2 regions of the Shewanella sp. 8A genome follow, and region 1 is predicted to be linked to the other one. Evidence: predicted binding sites of a transcription regulator. Region 1 holds the regulator's gene; the other holds the start of a gene.
What was found. The regulator MetJ, encoded in region 1, represses methionine synthesis genes. The targets are predictions, from matches to a motif close to TAGACGTCTAGACGTCTA.
Positions count from the first base shown of each region.

Region 2: the regulator MetJ is predicted to act here: its motif matches at 2,316-2,333, upstream of metK (methionine adenosyltransferase).

Region 1 covers NZ_JAMDJP010000003.1:154,735-165,852, forward strand. The annotation lists gene M0413_RS03470 (hypothetical protein) at 44-526, opposite strand; gene M0413_RS03475 (phosphoribosylaminoimidazolesuccinocarboxamide synthase) at 1,055-2,158, opposite strand; gene M0413_RS03480 (pentapeptide repeat-containing protein) at 2,856-3,485, shown strand; gene phsA (thiosulfate reductase PhsA) at 3,985-6,267, shown strand; gene M0413_RS03490 (4Fe-4S dicluster domain-containing protein) at 6,280-6,846, shown strand; gene nrfD (NrfD/PsrC family molybdoenzyme membrane anchor subunit) at 6,849-7,793, shown strand; gene M0413_RS03500 (sulfite exporter TauE/SafE family protein) at 7,926-8,669, opposite strand; gene metJ (met regulon transcriptional regulator MetJ) at 8,777-9,091, opposite strand; gene metB (cystathionine gamma-synthase) at 9,314-10,477, shown strand; gene M0413_RS03515 (bifunctional aspartate kinase/homoserine dehydrogenase II) at 10,489-11,118, shown strand, end outside.
Region 2 covers NZ_JAMDJP010000035.1:29,883-41,000, reverse strand. The annotation lists gene M0413_RS19425 (EAL domain-containing protein) at 1-205, shown strand, start outside; gene M0413_RS19420 (hypothetical protein) at 195-539, shown strand; gene M0413_RS19415 (hypothetical protein) at 546-992, opposite strand; gene metK (methionine adenosyltransferase) at 1,122-2,273, opposite strand; gene tkt (transketolase) at 2,750-4,744, shown strand; gene epd (erythrose-4-phosphate dehydrogenase) at 4,873-5,895, shown strand; gene M0413_RS19395 (phosphoglycerate kinase) at 6,022-7,197, shown strand; gene fba (class II fructose-bisphosphate aldolase) at 7,396-8,463, shown strand; gene M0413_RS19385 (DUF481 domain-containing protein) at 8,600-9,337, shown strand; gene nhaD (sodium:proton antiporter NhaD) at 9,578-11,047, shown strand.

The sequences.
Region 1 (11,118 bases):
GAGCAAAAGTTTTTTCCGAGTGCCTACACTTGTTAGGCGATTTTCAAAATTCATCTACATCACCGCCGCTTTCATGATAATTGTTGTGTAGGTCATAACATATTTGGACAAAAAGTTCTGATATCCACCATTCTTCTATCTCACTGAACTGACTAATGGATTGAAGCCCCTCAAGGCCTTGTGATATACCGTCTGTTAAGTCATGAAATGACCGAGATGCCTGCTGATATAGCCTGACTAACTCATCTATAGGAGGCTCATAAGCAATTTGATGAGCAAATTTATTTCTTAGTCTGTTAATAGCGACTAATACAGATTTCTGCCCTTCATCGATTGAGCCTAAATCATAAGCAAGCTTAATAAGGTTCGCATGTGTCAAGTCATTGGATATGCGAGTCAATTTTTTATCGTAAATTTCAATATTCTTGCGCAATAAGAACTCAATCGCCAAATGTCCACTTAGAAAATATGAAACCAATGTGTCTGGTCCGACAGCTTTCTGATAAAGGTCTGTAAAACTATCCATATTCGCCTAACAGTGTATTACCCGCACTTCCAATAAAACCCAAACCGTATAGAGTTGTACATTGGAATGATACGAATAAATAATTAAATAATGCCAATAAGTTAGCATCAACCCCAGTATGCTATCAATATTTTTATCCAGAAAAATCGAGACCTTATTTACCGAGAAGCATTTTGGCGCGGTAAAAAATAAATCAGGAAAAAAATAAATCAGGCCACCCAAGATAAAACAAGAAAGAATTTAACTAGCCACCCATTATTAAATTTGCAAAGTGTATGCTTGTAAAAAGGCTTACAGATTACTGAAGAGTTGGTTGAATTAAGCATTGGCATGTAAGTGACCGTTGACGGCATGGATGCCGTCGTCGAGCCCTCATGGACGAGTTCACGGCGTGTCACTGGAATGACAGTGCTTAATTATCAGCGTTGTATTGATTAAGTGTTTAAATGACTCAAACAAAAAAGGCGCCTAAGCGCCTTTTCTACATTCTGAGGTTAAGGAAAAACTCCCTACCTCATCGAAATCTGATTAAACAATCAGATCATACTCTTCCCGTAGGATCTTAATAATATCTGCCTTTGGATTCGCTGGCAGCGGGATTGCCGCGCCAGTCACTTTCTCGGCGATGCCGGTGTAAGTGCGCGACACTTGCATCATGGCCTCTAATGGCAGGGCATTATCGCGGGCGAGGGCTTCGCGTTCTGGCATTCTGTCCTTGTTAAGCAGAATATCCGGATCGGGGAAGTGGTTCAGCAGGAACTGACGGAAGCCTTCCTTAGAGTTTTCAAGGATTTTACCATCGCGGTAGGCGGCTCCGTCCCAAATACGGGATGAATCGGGGGTGCCCACTTCATCCATATAGATCAGTTTTGAGTTGCCGTTTTTATCGGTCACATAACCAAACTCGAACTTGGTATCCACAAACACTTGGTCAAGGTCGGCCAGAGCTTTAGCGATCACCTTAAAGCCATCTTTTAACAGCTTCTCGTACAGGTCGATATCTTCTACCTTTTCAAAACCAAAGGCTTGGTAGTTGGCTTCGATATCGCTGCGGCTGATGTTCACATCATCCTGCGCGGGCACACCTGGGATACCAGTTAAAATACCTTTGGTCGAAGGGGTGATCAGCAAATCTGGCAGCTTTTGATCTTTCTCTAAGCCTTCTGGCAGGGTGATACCGCAGAATACGCGTTCGCCCTTAGAGTAGGCGCGCCACATGGAGCCGGTAATGTATTGGCGGCAAATGGCTTCAACTTTAATTGGGCGGGCTTTTTGGACTATCCAAACGAAGGGATGCGGAATATCTAAAATATGGCTGTCGGCTAAACCATTTTCGGCAAATAGCTTAAACCAATGATTAGAAATGGCATTTAATGCCGCGCCTTTACCTGGGATGCCTTTTAATCCGCCTTCACCGTGGAAGATGCAGTCGAAGGCGGAGATGCGATCGCTAATTACCATAATGGCAAGCGGCGTATCTTCGGGCACATTGTAGCCCTTGGTTTTGATTAAACGGCGGCTGTCGGCGTCGGTTAGCCAGTAAACGCTACGTACCTTGCCGCTATGAACTGGGCTATCGGTGCGGATGGGCAAATCGTTGTTTACGGCTAATACGGAATCAGCAAGACTCATGACGAGTATTCCTTTGGATAGAGAGTGTAGGGACGAGTTTTTTATTCGTTGCGGTGTGCTTAAGCATAAGATGCTTAGCCACCTTTTTATTATTGACCAATAGCTTATTGCTCAGTTTGCGTAAAGCCTTGGTGAAGGTTAAGCGTAAAGCGAATAGTGGATTTTCGGGCGATGGGGAGAATAACGTTTGTCTAGATATGGGGTGAAAATGAAACGCAGAGCAAGGTTGGCGCCAGAGTAATACTGGTCTGCTCAAGCGGGGAAACCCCGTGCCATTTTGCTCGAAAAGGCTAACCATTAATCCCAGAGAACCTTGTTAGACAGCCGCGAAAAGTGGCGCCATTTTACCTTTATTCGCAAAATTTTCCACGGCTATTTGTGCGCATCTGTGCGGCGTGTCGGCACAAAGTGAAGGCTGGTAAAAGTAAAAGCTGAAAATGCCTAAAGCGGGAGCGTCGCTCGCAAGCGTTTGAAGCTAGATTGTGGAGCTAGGTTGTTGAGCATAAGTGCTAAGCCTATATTCGATTTATGCCAATTTAGCCATGTAGTGAGTGGCGTTAATCGGGGTATTATCTGCGGCTATAGTGCATCAGCTTGAGGCGCCGCTTCTCGCTTTAACAGCTATTTGTTGTAGATTCAAAAAGACAATTTGCCTATCAGGACGTGCCTAAGCCGTGATGGGGAGTATGGAGCGAGTATGACGACAGATGCAAAAACGCCAATGATGGCGCGCGTAGCCTCACAGGGGCGGTATTTTTTCTCGCAGCAATTTATCGCCTTAGCCGAGAGCCAAAGCCAGTGGCAAGACCTTGAGTTTGAAGAATGCGAGTTCCACGATTGCCAATTTAGCGACAGCACATTCCGTAACTGCAAGTTTATCGATTGCCGTTTTGTCGGCTGTAATTTAAGCCTGCTCAAGGTGCCCTTAAGCCAATTTAACGGTGTGAGTTTTGAAGAATGTAAGCTGGTCGGCATAGATTGGACCCGTGCCGCTTGGCCTAGATTATCCTTTGCGGCGCCTTTTAGTTTTAGAACCTGCATCTTAAACGACTGCTCTTTTATGGGCCTTAAGCTCGATGAAATGGTACTTGAGGGCTGTAAGGCGCAGGATGTAGATTTTCGTGAGGGCAAGTTTAATCGCGCTAACTTTAGTTACAGCGATTTTCGCCACAGCTTATTTGGCCGCACTGAGTTAATGGAGGCGGATTTCTCTGAGGCAACCGATTACGACATTGATATTTTTAACAACAAAATTAAAGGTGCCAAGTTTAGTCGCGATGAAGCGATTCGGCTGTTAAATGGCTTAGATATTACCTTGGTGGATTGACCTTATACCAACCTCATACTGACCTCATATCAGCACCTGTTCGCGCTAATCGGTGCTGGTATTTTATCCTTTTAAATTAACGGGTTTATTGTGACAGCGATATCGCGGTATCACTTTTTAACTTATTGTTTTTAAAATTGCTTTTAGGTTTTTTGATAACTTTTTATTGTGGTGCGTATTGTAAAAATACCTCAAGCGTACGCATCGATACGGCCAATCAACACTATTGATCTTATTCACGAATTTTTAGAACAATTTTAACTTTTAGTTGCCACAGATCACACTCAACTTGCCTATGTGGTTTACCACAATAGCCGCATACCTCTTTCGAGATAACAATCACTCTGGAACAGCAAAATGCCAACGTTTTTTAAGGCATTGGCATTAATAACTAAAAACCTGTGAGCAGATTTAGCCTTTAACCGCAGTGGTGACAAAAAGCCTAAGTTTGCGTGTGCCAATTGGCGCATAAGGGTGGATGAGTGTGATGGAGGTAACCATGATTGAGCTTAATAGGCGAACCTTTTTAAAGGGCGCAGGGGCCAGCGGTGCAACATGTGCATTAGCTAGCTTATTGCCGGGCAGTTTAGCGGCATTAGAGAGCAAGCAGCTTAAGGGCATGGGCAAAGAAATTGCCAGTATCTGTGAGATGTGCTCGACCCGCTGCCCGATTTCAGCGCGGGTGATTGAAGGTAAAAACGTCTTTATCAGCGGTAATAAGGCGGCTAAATCCTTTGGCGGTAAAGTCTGTGCCCGCGGCGGTGCTGGTCATAGTTTGCTGTACGATCCACAGCGGATTGTTAAACCGCTAAAACGGGTTGGCGAGCGTGGCGAGGGTAAATGGGCTGAAATCAGTTGGGATGAAGCCTATCAACTGATTGCCGATAATCTCACTAAAATCAAGCAAGCTCACGGCCCAGAGGCGGTAGCGTTTTCCTCTAAATCTGGCTCGCAAGAAAAACACTTATTCCACCTCGCCACGGCGTTTGGTAGCCCAAATACCTTTACCCATGCATCTACTTGCCCCGGCGGTTATGAAATTGCTGCTATGGCCATGTTTGGCACTAAGGTGAAACGCGATTTAAGTAACTCAAAATACATTATTAACTTCGGCCATAACCTGTACGAAGGTATCAACATGTCCGAAACCCGTGGCATGATGGCGGCGCAAATGGATAAAGGCGCTAAGTTGGTGGTGTTCGAGCCAAGATTCTCTGTGGTTGCCGATAAAGCCGATGAATGGTACGCGATTCGTCCTGGTACCGACGTGGCCGTCGCTTTAGCCTTATGCCATGTATTGATTGAAGAAAACCTTTACGACAAGGCCTTTGTTGAGCGTTATGTCGAAGGCTTTGACACCTTTGCCGCTGAAGTAAAAGCCTATACCCCTGAGTGGGCCGAAACGATCTCCGATGTGCCCGCCAAAGATATTCGCCGTATTGCCCGTGAATATGCGGCTAAAGCGCCCCATGCTGTAGTGGATTTTGGTCACAGAGCCACCTTTACCACCGAAGAGTTTGAAATGCGCCGCGCGCTTTACGCTGCCAACATATTGATTGGCAATATTGAGCGTAAGGGCGGTATCTACCTAGGTCAAAAGCCTAGCGATTATAACAAGCTCGCGGGTGAAGATGTGTCGCCTGTGCTGGGTAAACCCGGCGTAAAAGATATGCCAAAACCAGCGGCAAAACGTATCGACCAAGTGGAAGAGCAGTACGCCATGATGTGGTCAGCGGGCGGGATTTATCAAACCATCCTCGATGCGACCTTAAGTGCCGTGCCCTACCAATTACACGGTTGGGTGATGTCCCGTACTAACCCAATGCAAACCATGACCGACAGAGCGCGTGTGGTCGAAGCCTTGAAAAAGCTCGACTTTGTTGCCGTGTGCGATGTGTATATCAGCGAAACCGCCGCCTATGCCGACGTGATTTTACCTGAGTCAACTTACCTTGAACGCGATGAGGAAATCGCCGACAAGTCAGGTAAAAACCCTGCCTACTATGTGCGTCAACGGGTAGTTGAAACCTTAGGCGATACTCGTCCTTCATGGCAAATCTTTAAGGATATTGGCCACAAACTGGGGCTGAGTGAATTCTATCCATGGGAAAACATGGAGACCCTGCAACTGTTGCAGGTAAACCGCGACACAGAGCTGCTGCGTCGGATCAAAGACGAAGGTTTTGTCAGCTTCGGTAAGCCGATTATGTTGCGCGAACCTAAAATGGTGGCCGAATTTACCAAGGCCTATGCCAATGCCAAACCTGCGGATGAAGACGGCACCTACGGCAGTTTACTCAGCTTTAAAACCCCAAGCGGCAAGATTGAATTGACCTCTGCCAAGGTCGAAGCCATGGCGCCAGGACGCGGCGTCATTAAGTTCCGCGAAGTGCAGCTTAAAAAGCCAAATGAACTCTACTTTATCCAAGGTAAGGTGGCGGTGCATACCAATGGCGCGACCCACAATGTGCCCATGCTGGCAAATTTGATGTCGGATAACGCTGTGTGGGTTCACCCAGATACCGCGAGCAAATTAGGTATCAGCAATGGCGACCCTATTCGCTTAACCAGTAGCGTAGGTACAGAAGAAGGCCATGCGTTAGTCACCCCGGGCATTCGCCCCGATACCGTGTTTGCTTATATGGGCTTTGGCTCTAAAAACAAAGAGTTGGTTAGAGCGACAGGCAAAGGTATCCACTGCGGAAACTTACTGCCCCACATTACCGCACCTGTGTGTGGCATGACGGTACACACCACTGGCGTCACGCTGGCAAAACGCTAATTGGAGGCTCAAATGACGAAAAGATATGTGATGGTGCACGATGAGAACAAGTGCATCGGCTGCCAAGCCTGTAACGTGGCTTGCCGCAGTGAAAACGGCGTACCAGAAGGGGTGACCCGTTTGCAGGTGAGAGTCGAAGGGCCCTATGGCGAAATGCCCAATCTGCACTTTAAGTACCACAGGGTGTCTTGCCAGCAGTGTGAAGATGCGCCTTGTGTGAAGGTGTGTCCAACGGGTGCGGCCTATGTGGGCGAAGATGGCATTGTTTCCATCCACGGCGACAAGTGTGTGGGTTGTATGTACTGCGTGGCGGCGTGTCCCTACAAAGTGCGTTTTATGAATCCAGAAACCAAAGTGGCTGACAAGTGTAACTTCTGTAAGGACACGCGTTTGGCCCGTGGTGAAGAGCCAGCCTGTGTGACTGTGTGCCCGACCGATGCCTTAGTGTTTGGCGATGCTAACGATCCACAAAGTGAAGTGGCCACACTGCTCAACACTAAGATCACTTACCAAGATAAGACCCATTTAGGCACTAAACCTAGGGTATATCGCGTTCCTACCAAAAGAGGAGGGATTTGATTATGAACAATACTTGGGGCGATATGGCGCAATATGATCCCGTCACTTGGCACTGGGTCATCGCCGTGTATCTATTTATGGCGGGTTTATCCGCCGGAAGTTTGCTTATTGGTATCGGTTTGCGTTGGTTCAATCAAGAACAAACACAAGTTGAGAGCAATATCCTCAAGGCCGCAGCAATTATTGGCCCTGTGGCAATCAGCTTAGGCTTGGCTTGTTTAGTGTTTGATTTAACTAAGCCTTTCCACTTCTGGTTGATCTTAATTAACTACAACTTCCAGTCCGTTATGGCGATTGGGGTATTAGCGCTGCTAGCTTACTCACCCTTGGCATTTGCCTACGCGATTTTAGTACTGCGTGACGATTTGCCAAAGTGGGGCTTAGGTTTCCTCGCGCCTATCGCTAAGCTGCTGATGCCCTTTAGAAAGCTGATTGAAGTGCTGTTGTTTGTCCTCGCGATTGGCGTAGGCGCTTACACTGGCTTCTTAATCTCGGCGATGAATGCCTATCCGATGCTAAACACTGCGGTATTGCCTGCACTGTTCTTGGTATCTGGTTTATCAGCGGGCGCTGCGGCCAATGCGGTGCTGGCGCTGGTGATGTTCAAAACCGATAGTCACGACAAGACCTTAGCCAAAATGCATGGCTTAGAGCTGCCAGTGATGGCAATCGAAATCATGTTCCTGTTTATGTTGTTCTGTGCCTTGTACTTTAAGGGCGGAGCGGCGGCTGCGGCGCTGGCATCACTCACCTCTGGCGTGTGGGCAAGCGTATTCTGGATTGGTGTCGTCGGGATTGGCTTTGGTGTGCCATTGCTGTTTATGCTGCTTCCCGCAGCGACTCGCCACACTAAGGGCGCAATGATTATGGTGGCCTGTGCCAGCTTAACTGGCGTGCTCGCCCTGAGACACTTTATTGTGTATGCAGGCCAAAGTTACTTAAGCTAACGTATTGATGCTAGCGCACTAAGCATCACTTAAATGCGATTAAGTGATGCTCGAATGGATGACAACTCGTATCCACAGCAACAAAAAGCACCGTTAAACGGTGCTTTTTTTATGGCTGCGATTGGCATGAGGTTATTGCGGTAATAACTCAATCACTGATTTGACCGTGAGCACTAAGGCGCTGATAGCGCAGAGGGCTAAGGTCGCCATCTTGGTCTTATGTTTATCCACATTTCCCACCAGTTTGCCCGCCACGAGATAGCCTAAAAAGACCGAGGGCAATAGCATTAGCGACAGCCAAAAGTGCTTGATTTCGAGTAGGCCCGTCACCCCAAGAATCGCCAAGGCAATGGTCGAACTAAAGATAAAGAAGGCCGATAACGCCGCGCGAAACTGCGAAGCATCCTTACCCGCCAATAAAATCGCCATCGGAGGGCCACCAATGGCGGCGATATTGCCAAAGATCCCCGAGACGACTCCCGCGCCAAACAGAGTCGCTTTGTTCACCGGCAGACTGAATTTATACAAACTGAGCACCACGGCGACTGCCACAATGGCTGCAATCGCCAGACCAAGAATCGGCTGCGGCGCAAACAGTAATAGGCTGGCACCGATAAAGCCACCGGGCACTCGACCGATGAGTGCGTATTGCAAGCCATTGAATTCTAAATGGCCGCGTTCACGCAATAGGGTGAGTAGCGCGATGGAAAATCCCATCACAATCACGGGGGCAGGCACTAATTGGGGATCGACGATATACAGCAGCGGACTGGCGACCACGGCTAAGCCAAACCCAATCAGACTCTGGGTGAGGGCACCTAAAAACACAATCACAGACGCGATGGCTAGCGTTTGTGGATCGATCAAGGAGAACATAGGATTCCATCAAAACAAAATAGGGATCGTTACTTTAACCCATCACGCCGGATGAGCATTAACGATCCCTAATAATTAGTTACGGCAGGATTATGGACGCTTAAGCGTTATTCCATGTCTTCCCACTCGATCCCCATTTCGTCCATCAACCGCTTCGCTTCAGCGGGGATGCTGTCTGGGCACTCTTTCGACAGATCTGCATCATCAGGCAGAGGCTGGCCGGTGTAGGCATGCAAAAATGCTTCGCACAACAGTTCGCTATTCGTTGCGTGGCGCAGGTTGTTGACCTGACGACGCGTACGTTCATCCGTGAGGACTTTTAGCACTTTGAGCGGAATAGACACAGTAATTTTCTTTACTTGTTCATTCTTCTTGCCATGTTCAGCATAGGGGCTGATGTATTCCCCATTCCATTCAGTCATTGACTCACCTGTTATAACGCTAAATTCGGGGCAGATTTTAAACCCTTACAGATTACAGTCAAATTATTGCTACTATTTCTTAGCGATTGCAAACAGATTTCTTTATGTTTAGACGTCTAAACGTCTTAACGCCTATTGACGATACCACTGGGCTTAGGTACATTTAGACGTCCAGACATCTCTTTGCGAACTTAGGAGTTCCCGATGACCGCAGGCAAATTAGTGACCGAGCGTCAATTAGCCACATTGGCAGTGCGTCAGGGTATCGAAAGCGATACTCAATATGGCGCCGTGGTGCCGCCAATTTACCTGTCGACGAATTACGCCTTCGATGGTCATAAAAATCCTCGCGAATTTGATTACAGCCGTTCCGGCAATCCTACCCGCAGCATCTTAGGCGATGCCTTAGCTAAGCTGGAAAAGGGCGCAACCGGTGTAGTGACTTGTACTGGCATGGCAGCCATTACCTTAGTGACCACTTTACTGGGCCCAGATGATTTACTGGTGGTGCCTCACGATTGTTACGGTGGCTCTTACCGTTTATTCACCAACCTCGCGAAAAAAGGCCAATTTAAACTGCTGGTGGTCGATCAAACCGACAGCCAAGCACTTGAGCAAGCGATTGCCCAGCAGCCTAAAATGGTGTGGATTGAAACCCCATCCAACCCATTACTGCGGGTGGTTGATATCGAAGCTATTGCCAAGGCAAGCCACGCCGTAGGTGCGTTAGTGATAGTGGACAATACTTTCCTGTCACCGATTTTGCAGCAACCGCTATTGCTCGGTGCCGATATCGTTATCCACTCCACCACGAAGTACATTAATGGCCATAGTGATGTGGTGGGCGGCGCGGTGATCGCCAAAGATCCCCAAATTGGTGAGACCTTACATTGGTGGTCGAACACCTTAGGCTTAACCGGTTCTGCCTTCGACAGTTATCAAACCCTGCGCGGCCTGCGTACTTTAGCTGTGCGCATTCGTGAGCACCAAATTAATGCCGAGCGGATTGTGGAGTTACTGAGTAACAGCCCAGTCGTGAGTAAAGTGTATTACCCAGGTCTTGCGGATCATCCAGGCCATGCCATTGCCGCCAAGCAACAAAAAGGTTTTGGCGCTATGCTGAGTTTTGAGCTTAAGGGCGGCGAGGCCGAAGTGGTCGCCTTTTTAGATGCGTTAAGTTTATTCAGCGTGGCTGAGAGTTTAGGTGGCGTTGAGAGTCTCGTAGCCGTGCCCGCGACCATGACCCACAGGGCGATGGAGCCGCAGGCGCGTTTTGAAGCTGGCATTAAAGACACCCTATTACGTTTGTCGGTTGGTATTGAAGATGCCGACGACTTAGTTGCAGATATTCAAGCAGGATTGGCCGCCGTAGCGGCTTGTCAGTAGAGGAATAATAGATGGCACGTTGTCACTTACATAAATTTGGTGGTTCCAGCTTAGCCGATGCCGATTGTTACCGCCGAGTCGCCCATATTCTGTTAACCCATGGCCACAGTGATGATCTGGTGGTGGTGTCTGCCGCGGGTAAAACCACTAACTTTTTATATAAATTATTGTCCCTGCGCGATAGCAACCAATTATGGCAAGAAGAATTACAAGTCCTTATCAGCTATCAGCAAGGCTTGATTGAGCAATTATTATCTAACGAGCAAGCGCGGGATTTACGCGAACGTTTGACCACGGATAAAGCTCAGTTAATCAGTCTATTATCTTTAGATGTACGCAATGATTACCAAATTAACCATGTGGTGAGTTTTGGTGAGCGTTGGTCGGCGCGCCTGATGGCAGCGCTGCTGCGTGAATCGGGCGTGGCCGCAAGTCATGTGGATGCCTGCTCGATTTTAGTGGCAGATGAGGCCGCCGTGCCGCAAATCCGTGTGCAAGAATCCCGCGCTAAAGTACAAGCCTTACTGGCCGCACACCCTAACGAGCGCCTAGTGATCACCGGTTTTATTTGTGCTAACGAGCGCGGTGATACCTTGCTATTGGGTCGCAATGGCTCTGACTTTAGCGCCAGCTTAATTGCT
Region 2 (11,118 bases), on a different contig from region 1:
GCCTAAAGGTCGTACTTTATATCTGCAAATTTGCAAGCTTTGTAGTAGTTTAGGTTTTAGCTTGACAGCTGAGGGGGTTGAAACCCGTGTTGAAGCCGAGTTTGTAAAAGAAGCTGGTGTTGCTTATGTGCAAGGTTGGTTATATGCCAAGGCAATGCCAGGACCCGATGCTAAAGCCTTTTGGTTGGAGATAAATGGTGAGTAAATCCTTGGTCAATATCTTGTTGGCTAACTATGCCCAGACTAGTTTATCGGCGTGGGACAACCTGCGCGTATTATTATCCGAGTGTGCCTTGCAGCAATGTGAGGCCCAAGGATTTGAAGTCGATTGCGAAGATAGTCGCCCCCATTATTGGTTACAGATTGAAGATTGTTGGCTCGATTGCGGCCGCACCAATGCTTACAGTGCGGCTATAGTATGTTTAACGCCTGAGGTCGTTCAAGGTGCAAGGATAATTGGCGAACAAGAGTGTGCACTGTTATCCGCTGCGCAGATAAATCTGCTGTGTATGCAAAACGCCCATTTTGACCACTGTTAATCCGGATCACAGAATTAACCATTCCCCCGTCGGGTAATTTCCTTGATAGCCAAAAGGAAGCCGTCCCTGCAAGTACCAGGCAAAACGTTCTTTTGTGAAGTCACAGAGCGTGACTTCGGCTAACAATAAGGTGGCTAAGGTATCGGCATCATCTGCGACTAGTGCGCAAATCTCGGCAACGGTCATTATTTTCCACGTTTCCAGATAGGCGGTTTTCGCTATTTGAGCGACGATTTCACTAGATACTTGGGGCTTTAATCTGTTGGCTTGTTGATGGTCGCTAACACATAAGCTTTCATAGGGTTCAGTGTAGGGCGGTTCGAAAAAACGGCCGGGCTCCCTTTCAAGGCAAGTGGCTATGTCTAGGCTGCCTAAGGTGTTGGCCATGGGCTCGTGATGGCCTACCTTGGTCGCCCAAGAGCAGAATTGGAGTTGTGCGATTAACGGCTTCATTGAGTCTCTGTCTTTTGCCTACAGTGAAAGCCATTTTGTTGAGAGTAATGGGGTTAGGCAATACATCCTAAGCATAAAAAAACCGCCATTAGGCGGTTTTTTCTTGTAAAAGCATGAGCTTAATGTAGATTACAGACCTGCATCGGCGCGCAGTGCGTCAGCTTTATCCGTCGCTTCCCATGGGAATTCGCTGCGGCCAAAGTGACCATAAGCGGCTGTCGCTTGGTAAATTGGACGAGCTAAGTTCAACATCTCAGTCAGGCCGTATGGACGCAGGTCGAAGTGTTGACGGACTAACTTGATTAAGACTTCTTCAGATACTTTACCCGTACCGAAAGTCTCAACACTGATAGAAGTCGGTTCAGCTACACCGATAGCGTAAGACACTTGGATCTCACAACGGTCTGCCAGACCCGCTGCTACGATGTTTTTCGCAACGTAACGGGCAGCGTAAGCAGCACTACGGTCAACTTTTGATGGGTCTTTACCAGAGAATGCACCACCACCGTGACGCGCCATACCACCGTAGGTATCCACGATGATCTTACGACCGGTTAAACCACAGTCACCCATAGGACCACCGATCACGAAACGGCCAGTTGGGTTGATGAAGTATTTAGTGTCCTTGCTCAGCCATTGTGCTGGCAGAACTGGTTTGATGATGGTTTCCATCACGCCTTCAATCAAATCCGCTTGGGCGATATCAGGGCTGTGTTGGGTAGACAGTACGATCGCATCGATACCAACAATCTTGTTGTCTTCGTAAGCGAAGGTGACTTGGCTTTTCGCATCTGGGCGTAACCATGGCAGAGTGCCGTTTTTACGCACTTCAGATTGACGCTTCACTAATGCGTGTGCAAAAGTAATAGGCGCTGGCATCAGAATGTCAGTTTCGTTGCTGGCATAACCAAACATTAACCCTTGGTCGCCGGCACCTTGCTCTTTTGGATCCGCGCGGTCAACACCTTGGTTGATGTCTGGAGACTGTTTACCAATCGCGTTTAATACGGCGCAAGAATCGGCATCGAAGCCCATATCAGAATGGATATAACCAATTTCACGAACCGTTTTACGGGTCAGCTCTTCAATATCAACCCAGGCAGAGGTGGTCACTTCGCCACCTACTAATACCATGCCAGTTTTGACATACGTTTCGCACGCGACACGTGCTTTGGGATCTTGGGCCAGAATCGCGTCTAGCACAGCATCAGAAATCTGATCTGCAATTTTATCGGGATGACCTTCTGAGACCGACTCAGAAGTAAACAAGTGCTTTGCCATAGTAGGAAAATCTCGTTGTTAGCAATCAAACGTGTAGAAGCATCTACATCTAGACGGCTATTTTAGTGGAATTTCATCGCCATGACACCCCCAAAGCTAAATATTTCTGTACTTAGTGAGGTAAATCTCAGCTTTAAAATTTGAACTAAAAAGCATGTTAGTCATTTAACTGATTGAAAATAATTAATTAAAAGTGTTTAAAATCCATCTAATTCCGTTAAGGATACGCGGCGGCATTTCCTCTTTTCCACCGAGACGAGCTTTGGGGGAAATTGTACAGAGTATTGTCATAGCGACTTAAACTACGAATCATTGGCTTGAATAGTTCATCCTTAAGCCATTTTTTATCGCAAAAAGTTCTATTGGCGATGGTAAGGCGAGATTGTGATGAATTTTCGTTTGCGTCGCTTCGCTATGTAGGGGAAAATATGCGTCCAAATTGCCCGCTAGACCCCACAAATTAAGCAGGAGAGAGCATGTCTTCCCGTAAAGTACTCGCCAACGCAATCCGTGCGTTAAGTATGGATGCAGTTCAAAAAGCAAACTCAGGCCACCCAGGCGCCCCAATGGGCATGGCAGATATTGCTGAAGTGCTGTGGAATGATTTCCTTAAGCACAACCCGAACAATCCGAAATGGGTAGATAGAGACCGCTTTATCCTCTCTAACGGTCACGGCTCTATGCTGATCTACTCTTTATTACACCTCACTGGCTACGATCTGCCAATGGATGAACTGAAGCAATTCCGTCAGTTACATTCTAAAACCCCAGGTCACCCAGAATATGGTTACACCCCAGGTGTTGAAACCACCACGGGTCCATTAGGTGCGGGGATCAGCAACGCTGTGGGTATGGCGATTGCAGAAAAAACCTTAGCGGCACAGTTTAACCGTGAAGGTCATGAGATTGTTGACCACTACACTTACTGCTTCCTCGGCGATGGCTGCTTGATGGAAGGTATTTCCCACGAAGCGTGTTCTCTGGCAGGTACCTTAGGCCTAGGCAAACTGATCGCATTTTGGGATGACAACGGCATCTCTATCGACGGCCATGTTGAAGGCTGGTTTACCGATGACACGCCAAAACGTTTCGAATCATACGGCTGGCACGTAATTGCTAACGTCGATGGTCACGACAGCGATGCCATTCGCGCAGCTATCGAAGCGGCAAAAGCTGTGACCAACAAACCAACCATGATCTGCTGCAAAACCATTATCGGTTTTGGTTCGCCAAACAAATCTGGCAGCCACGATTGCCACGGCGCACCATTAGGTGATGCAGAAATCGCTGCAGCCCGTGAATTCTTAGGTTGGCCACATGCGCCATTCGAAATTCCTGCCGACGTATACGCTGGTTGGGATGCGAAAGAAGTGGGTGCTGAGCGTGAAGCTGCATGGAACGACAAGTTTGCCGCTTACGCTGCTGCTTACCCAGAATTAGCTGCTGAATATGAGCGCCGCGTTCTGAAAGGTGAATTACCAGCTGATTTCGAAGCCAAAGCACAAGCCTTTATCCAAGAATGCCAAGCCAAAGGCGAAGGCATTGCGAGCCGTAAAGCGTCACAAAACGCGATTGCAGCCTTTGGCGCTATGCTGCCAGAACTGTTGGGCGGCAGTGCTGACTTAGCAGGTTCTAACCTGACCCTGTGGGCAGGTTCTAAAGGTATTCAAGAAGATCCAGCGGGTAACTACGTGTACTACGGTGTGCGTGAGTTCGGTATGAGCGGCATCATGAACGGTGTGTCTCTGCACGGTGGTTTCATCAACTACGGTGCGACTTTTATGATGTTCATGGAATACGCACGCAACGCTGTACGTATGTCTGCACTGATGGGAATTCAAAACATCTTCGTTTATACCCATGACTCTATCGGTCAAGGTGAAGACGGTCCAACGCACCAACCCGTTGAGCAATTAGCTAACCTGCGTATGACGCCAAACATGGCGGTATGGCGCCCATGTGACGCGGCTGAAACTGCAGTAGCGTGGAAAGCGGCTATCGAACGTCGCCATGCTCCAACATCGCTGGTATTTAGCCGTCAGAACCTGAAGGCTCAAGCACGTACTGCTGAGCAATTAGCCAATGTGGCAAAAGGCGCTTACGTACTGCAAGACTGCGCGGGTACGCCTGAGTACATCCTGATTGCAACCGGTAGTGAAGTGCAATTAGCGGTAGAAGCTGCGGCTGCGCTGACTGAACAAGGCAAACAAGTTCGCGTGGTTTCTATGCCATCAAACACTGAGTTTGATAAGCAAGATGCTGCTTACAAAGAATCTGTACTGCCAAAAGCGGTGACTAAACGTATCGCTATCGAAGCGGCCCATACTGACTTCTGGTACAAGTATGTTGGTTTTGAAGGCACTGTTGTGGGCATGACTACCTTTGGTGAGTCTGCGCCAGGCAACGTGCTGCTGAAGCACTTCGGTTTCACCGTTGAAAATGTGCTGAACGCTGCAAAATCACTAGGCTAATTGTTTAGGTGATGGGATTACTGACAAAAGGTTAAACTTTTGAAAGGTTAATCTGTATAATGCGGCCTGCAATCGTTTGCAGGCCGTTTTTGTATATGCAGTATTGTTAAGAGGAAATAAAGACCTCAATGATCCGAGTCGCAATCAATGGTTATGGTCGTATTGGCCGCTCAATCCTTCGCGCTTTATATGAGTCCGGAAAACGCCAGCAAATCCAAATTGTCGCAATCAATGAGTTGGCTAAGCCTGAAGCCATTGTCCATTTGACCCAGTACGATACTACCCACGGTCGATTTCAGCCCAGAGTCAAATTAGTCGATGATCAGATGCTGATTGGCGATGACGCCATCAAAATTCTCCATGAACCTGATCCAGCCAAGCTACCTTGGCGCGAGATGGACATCGATATTGTCTATGAAGCGACAGGTGCCATTTTAGATCGCCAAAGCTGCGAAGCCCATGTCCACGCGGGTGCCAAACAAGTCTTAATCAGTCATCCTTCATCGGCCGATGTTGACGGCACTATCGTTTACGGTGTGAACCAAGACTTACTGCGCGCCGAGCATACCGTGGTCTCCAATGCTTCTTGTACCACCAACTGTATCGTGCCTGTGATTGATGTACTCGATAAACACTTTGGTGTGAAAAGCGGCGCGATTACCACCATTCATTCGGCGATGAACGATCAGCAAGTGATTGATGCCTATCATGATGACTTACGCCGCACCCGAGCGGCTGGGCAATCGATTATTCCCGTCGATACCAAACTTGCCCGCGGTATTGAGCGGATTTTGCCGCACATGAAGGACAAATTTGAGGCGATTTCGGTGCGCGTTCCCACGATCAACGTAACCGCTATCGATCTTTCGGTAACATTAGATAAAACAGTGGATATTGCGACCGTCAATCAAGTGTTAGAATTGGCCGCCAATGGACGATTTAACGGCATCTTAGGCTATACTGACGAGCCGCTGGTATCCTGTGATTTTAACCATGATCCGCGCTCCAGTATTGTTGATGGCACCCAGACTCGGGTGAGCGCAGGGCAGTTGGTTAAATTGTTGCTGTGGTGCGATAACGAGTGGGGCTTTGCCAATCGCATGTTAGATACCAGTTTGGCGATGATTGCAGCTAAACAAAGCCGAAGATAAGAATTGATACCAATGGGTTAAAGCGTAGTGGCCAATTCGACGGGATGTCGAGTGCCGAATCGCCATCTACACTAACCGATTGATGAAAAACCAGTTTGTTTTTTGATTATAAAAGGAAGCGTTACCATGGCAATTATCAATATGTCAGATTTAGATCTCCAAGGTAAGCGAGTGCTTATTCGTGAAGATCTCAATGTGCCTGTCAGCAACGGCGTCGTCACCAGTGATGCACGTCTGCGTGCCTCACTCCCCACTATCGAGTTAGCCCTTGCCAAAGGCGCGGCGGTAATGGTGATGTCTCACTTAGGTCGTCCAACTGAAGGTGAGTACAACAGTGAATTCTCCATGCAACCTGTAGTCGATTACTTGGCCAAAGCCCTGTCTTGCACCGTCCGTTTAGCGACCGACTATTTAGACGGCGTTGAAGTTGCGGTAGGCGAAGTGGTTGTGTTTGAAAACGTTCGCTTTAACAAAGGCGAGAAGAAAAACGACGAAGCCTTGTCAAAGAAAATGGCAGCGTTATGTGATGTGTATGTGATGGATGCTTTTGGCACAGCTCACCGCGCAGAAGCCTCAACCAATGGCGTTGGTTTATACGCGCCCATCGCTTGTGCTGGTCCATTATTAGCACAAGAATTAGAAGCGTTAGGCAAAGCCTTAGACAACCCCGCGCGCCCATTAGTGGCCATCGTTGGTGGCTCTAAAGTGTCAACTAAGCTGACCGTATTAGAAAGTTTATCCGGCATTGTGGATCAATTAGTGGTTGGCGGTGGTATCGCCAACACCTTTATCGCTGCGGCGGGCCACAACGTGGGTAAATCCTTATACGAAGCGGATTTAATTGATGAAGCTAAGCGCTTAGTGGCGAACGCCCAAAGTCGCGGTGGTGATATTCCCGTACCTACCGATGTGGTTGTGGCGGGTGAGTTTAGCCCAACGGCTGCTGCGACCTTAAAAGCAGTGAGTGATGTTGGCGATAGCGACATGATTTTCGACATTGGCCCCGACAGCGCCGAAGCGTTAGCGAAAATCATTGAGTCTGCTGGTACTATCGTATGGAACGGCCCAGTGGGTGTGTTCGAATTCGACCAATTCGGTGAAGGCACTAAGCGTATCGCGCAAGCAATCGCTGATTCTAAAGCCTTCTCTATCGCTGGCGGTGGTGACACCTTAGCGGCGGTCGATAAATACGGTATCGCCGATAAAGTCTCTTACATCTCTACTGGTGGTGGTGCTTTCCTCGAGTTCCTCGAAGGCAAAGAGTTACCCGCTGTAGCTATGTTGAAAAAACGCGGTGCCTAACATTGAGTTAGGTATTGCGCTGTCGCGGCACTGCGCCGCGACAGCACAAAAAATGATAAAAAATTATAAAAAAACCGCTCCTTCTCTAAAGGGATTTACACATCACTAGAGCGATTGAGCATAAAAATCCATCCAAACGATAGCGACCTCGGTGACCCAGCGTTAATGTGAAGTCACCCTATTATTGGAGTTAAAAAAATGGCGTTAATTTCCCTACGACAACTACTCGATCACGCGGCAGAACATGGATACGGCGTGCCAGCGTTCAACGTAAACAACCTTGAGCAAATGCGCGCCATCATGCAGGCCGCAGAAGCCACCGACAGCCCTGTTATCGTGCAAGCCTCTGCGGGTGCGCGTAAATATGCGCGTCCACAATTCTTAAAATATCTGATGACGGCTGCTCTTGAGCAGTATCCCGATATCCCAGTCTGTATTCACCAAGACCATGGTACTGACCCTGATATCTGTCAGCGTTCTATCCAATTAGGTATGTCATCAGTAATGATGGACGGCTCATTAATGGCCGACGGTAAAACCCCAGCGTCTTACGAGTACAACGTTGATGTAACTCGCAGAACCGTAGCATTCGCCCACGCGTGTGGTGTGTCTGTTGAGGGCGAAATCGGTTGTTTAGGCAGCTTAGAAACCGGTACTGCCGGTGAAGAAGACGGTGTGGGCGCTGAAGGCGTATTAAGCCACGACCAACTGCTAACCAGCCCAGAAGAAGCGGCACGCTTCGTAGCTGATACCCATGTTGACGCGCTAGCGATAGCAATTGGTACTAGCCACGGTGCATACAAGTTCAGCCGTAAACCAACGGGTGATGTGCTGCGTATCGACCGCATCAAAGAAATCCATGCCCGCATTCCTAACACTCACTTAGTGATGCATGGCTCTTCTTCAGTGCCGCAAGAATGGCTTAAGATCATCAACCAATACGGTGGTCAAATTCCTGAAACTTACGGTGTGCCATTAGAAGAAATCGTTGAAGGTATCAAACACGGCGTGCGTAAAGTGAACATCGATACCGACCTGCGCTTAGCGTCTACTGGTGCGGTACGTAAATACTTGGCCGAACACCCAAGCGAGTTCGACCCACGTAAGTTCCTGAAAGCCTCTATGGAAGCGATGGCAGACATCTGTACGGTTCGCTACGAAGCCTTTGGTTGTGCGGGTCAAGCTTCTAAGATTAAGCCTTTGTCTTTACAAGCAATGTACAAAGCGTATCAATCAGGTGCCTTAGATCCTAAGATCAACCTGTAAGCCTTAAATCACTTTTCAAAGCCCGCTGATTAGCGGGCTTTTTTATGCAAAAAATCGATGAATTTTTATTTTTCAATCGTAAATGTTAGTATTACGCAGATTTTTAGGGGATTAAACGGAACAGGAACGGATAAACATGAAGAAAGTACTGACCGCTGCACTATTGATGACGGCGCCATTTATGGCGAATGCGGGAGCCGATTTTGTTAAAGGCGATAAAACATTCGCGGGCGAAGCCGAGCTAGGTGCAACCTTAACCACAGGCAACACAGATACCTCATCTTACAAAGGTCGCTTAAACTTCAAACACGAATTAGGTGATTGGGAAAACCAATATCTTTTAGAAGGTTTATATAAAGAGGATACTGGCGAGGTTACGGCTAAGCGCTATTTAGCGGGGGCACAAGGCAACTATAAGATGACTGACCGCAGCTATCTATTTGCTAACGCTAACTACGAAGTTGACCCTTTTACCGGTTATGACTACACAGTATCTGGCGCGACGGGTTATGGTCATAGGCTCTATGACACCAGCAAGACTTTCTTAGATGTTGAAATCGGTCCCGGTTATATCTATCAACGCCTCGATTCAGAGCAAGCTCTGTTAGAGGGCACAGATTCCAATGACAGTGTGGTTGCCCACGGTGTGATTAACTTCGAAACTGAAATCACAGAAACCTCAAAATTCCAACAGCGTTTTGTCGCCGACTATGGTGATAAATTAGATGCGCGTTCGGAAACCTCACTCACTGCGAATATTATTGGCGCCTTGGCAATGAAGTTTGCCATTATCGTGCGTTATAACAGCGAGCCGCTGGACAATAAAAAGAGCACCGATACCGAAACCAATATGACCTTGCTCTATTCGTTCTAATCAATGTGATTGATATCAACATAAAAGCACCGAGAGGTGCTTTTTTATTGGCTGTTTTTAGACTAACTTGAAACAAAGTTAGTTAAATCTTTATTAGTTTCGCCTGTAGTTATACAAAAATTAATGTTGTAAGTGCCTTTGGTTATCGGGAAATACATAGAAAGTTGCGTTTTATCAAAATTTACAGAACCCGAGCTATGGTAATTTGCGAACTGATTTCCCTTGCAGAGATGAATTTAGATGAAATTACAGCGGTGGTTTAGAAACAGTGGAATGGCATTATTTAGCCTATTCTGTGTTGCAATATTGAGCGGATTCTCACCAGCAGTTTGGGCAATGACCGAAGGAACAGAACGGCTCGATTTAACCGCTGCATCAGTGGGGTATATTGCCGTATGCGTCTTCGTACTTGCCTATATTTTGGTGATGGCCGAAGAGGCGCTGCACCTGCGTAAATCCAAACCCGTATTGGTCGCAGCCGGCATTATTTGGGGCATGATAGGTTTTGTGTATGTGCAAAATGGTATGTCAGAGGTCTCTGAAGCTGCCTTTAAGCATAATTTATTGGAATATGCCGAGTTATTACTCTTCCTATTGGTAGCGATGACCTATATCAATGCCATGGAAGAACGTAATTTATTCGATGCCATTCGCGGTTGGTTAGTGGGACGTGGTTTTAGCTTACGAACCGTTTTCTGGTTGACAGGCTTTATGGCTTTCTTTATTTCGCCCGTGGCTGATAATTTAACCACCGCATTATTAATGTGCGCTGTGGTCATGAAAGTTGGCGCTGGACAGCGAAAATTTATTACCCTCGCTTGTATCAATATCGTGGTGGCGGCCAATGCGGGCGGCGCATTTAGTCCCTTTGGTGATATCACGACCTTGATGGTATGGCAAAAAGGGTTAGTTCACTTTGCCGATTTTTTCCATCTATTTATTCCTGCATTAGTCAACTTTGTCGTGCCAGCGGCAATTATGAGTATATTTATTCCGCATTATATCCCTGAGCCTGAAAAAGAGCAGGTTTACACTAAACCTGGCGCTAAACGTATTGTGGCGCTCTTCCTACTGACGATTGCTACTGCAGTATGTGCTCACTCTTTCCTTGGTATGCCACCGGTGCTGGGGATGATGACAGGTCTTGGCTTCTTGCAATTCTTTGGTTATTACCTGCGTAAAACCTTTGATCGCTCGGTTGCTCGTGAACGGGCAAAGGCGGAGTTACGTCAGGATAAACAGCGTCTTCAACAGTTAGGTAGTGTCGTGCCGTTCGATGTGTTTAATCGGATCTCCCGTGCTGAGTGGGATACATTGCTGTTTTTCTACGGGGTAGTGTTATGCGTCGGTGGTCTTGGTTTTATGGGGTATTTAAGTCTCGTTTCTGAGGCCTTGTATTCCCATTGGGATGCGACCTTTGCCAACGTAGCCATCGGTTTGTTGTCTTCAGTCGTGGATAATATTCCGGTGATGTTTGCGGTGTTGACTATGAATCCAGATATGGCCTTAGGTCAGTGGTTACTGGTGACGTTAACCGCAGGGGTGGGTGGCAGTTTATTGTCCATCGGCAGTGCGGCAGGGGTAGCATTAATGGGTCAGGCGAGGGGGATTTACACCTTCGGATCACATTTACGTTGGACTCCTGTCATTGCGTTGGGATATGTGGCGAGTATTTTAGTACATATGTGGCTCAATGCTGCAATGTTCTAGAAACAAATGAAACATAATGTATCTTCGTTTGTTTTTAGCATTAAATTTTTTATTGATGTAATTCACAGATT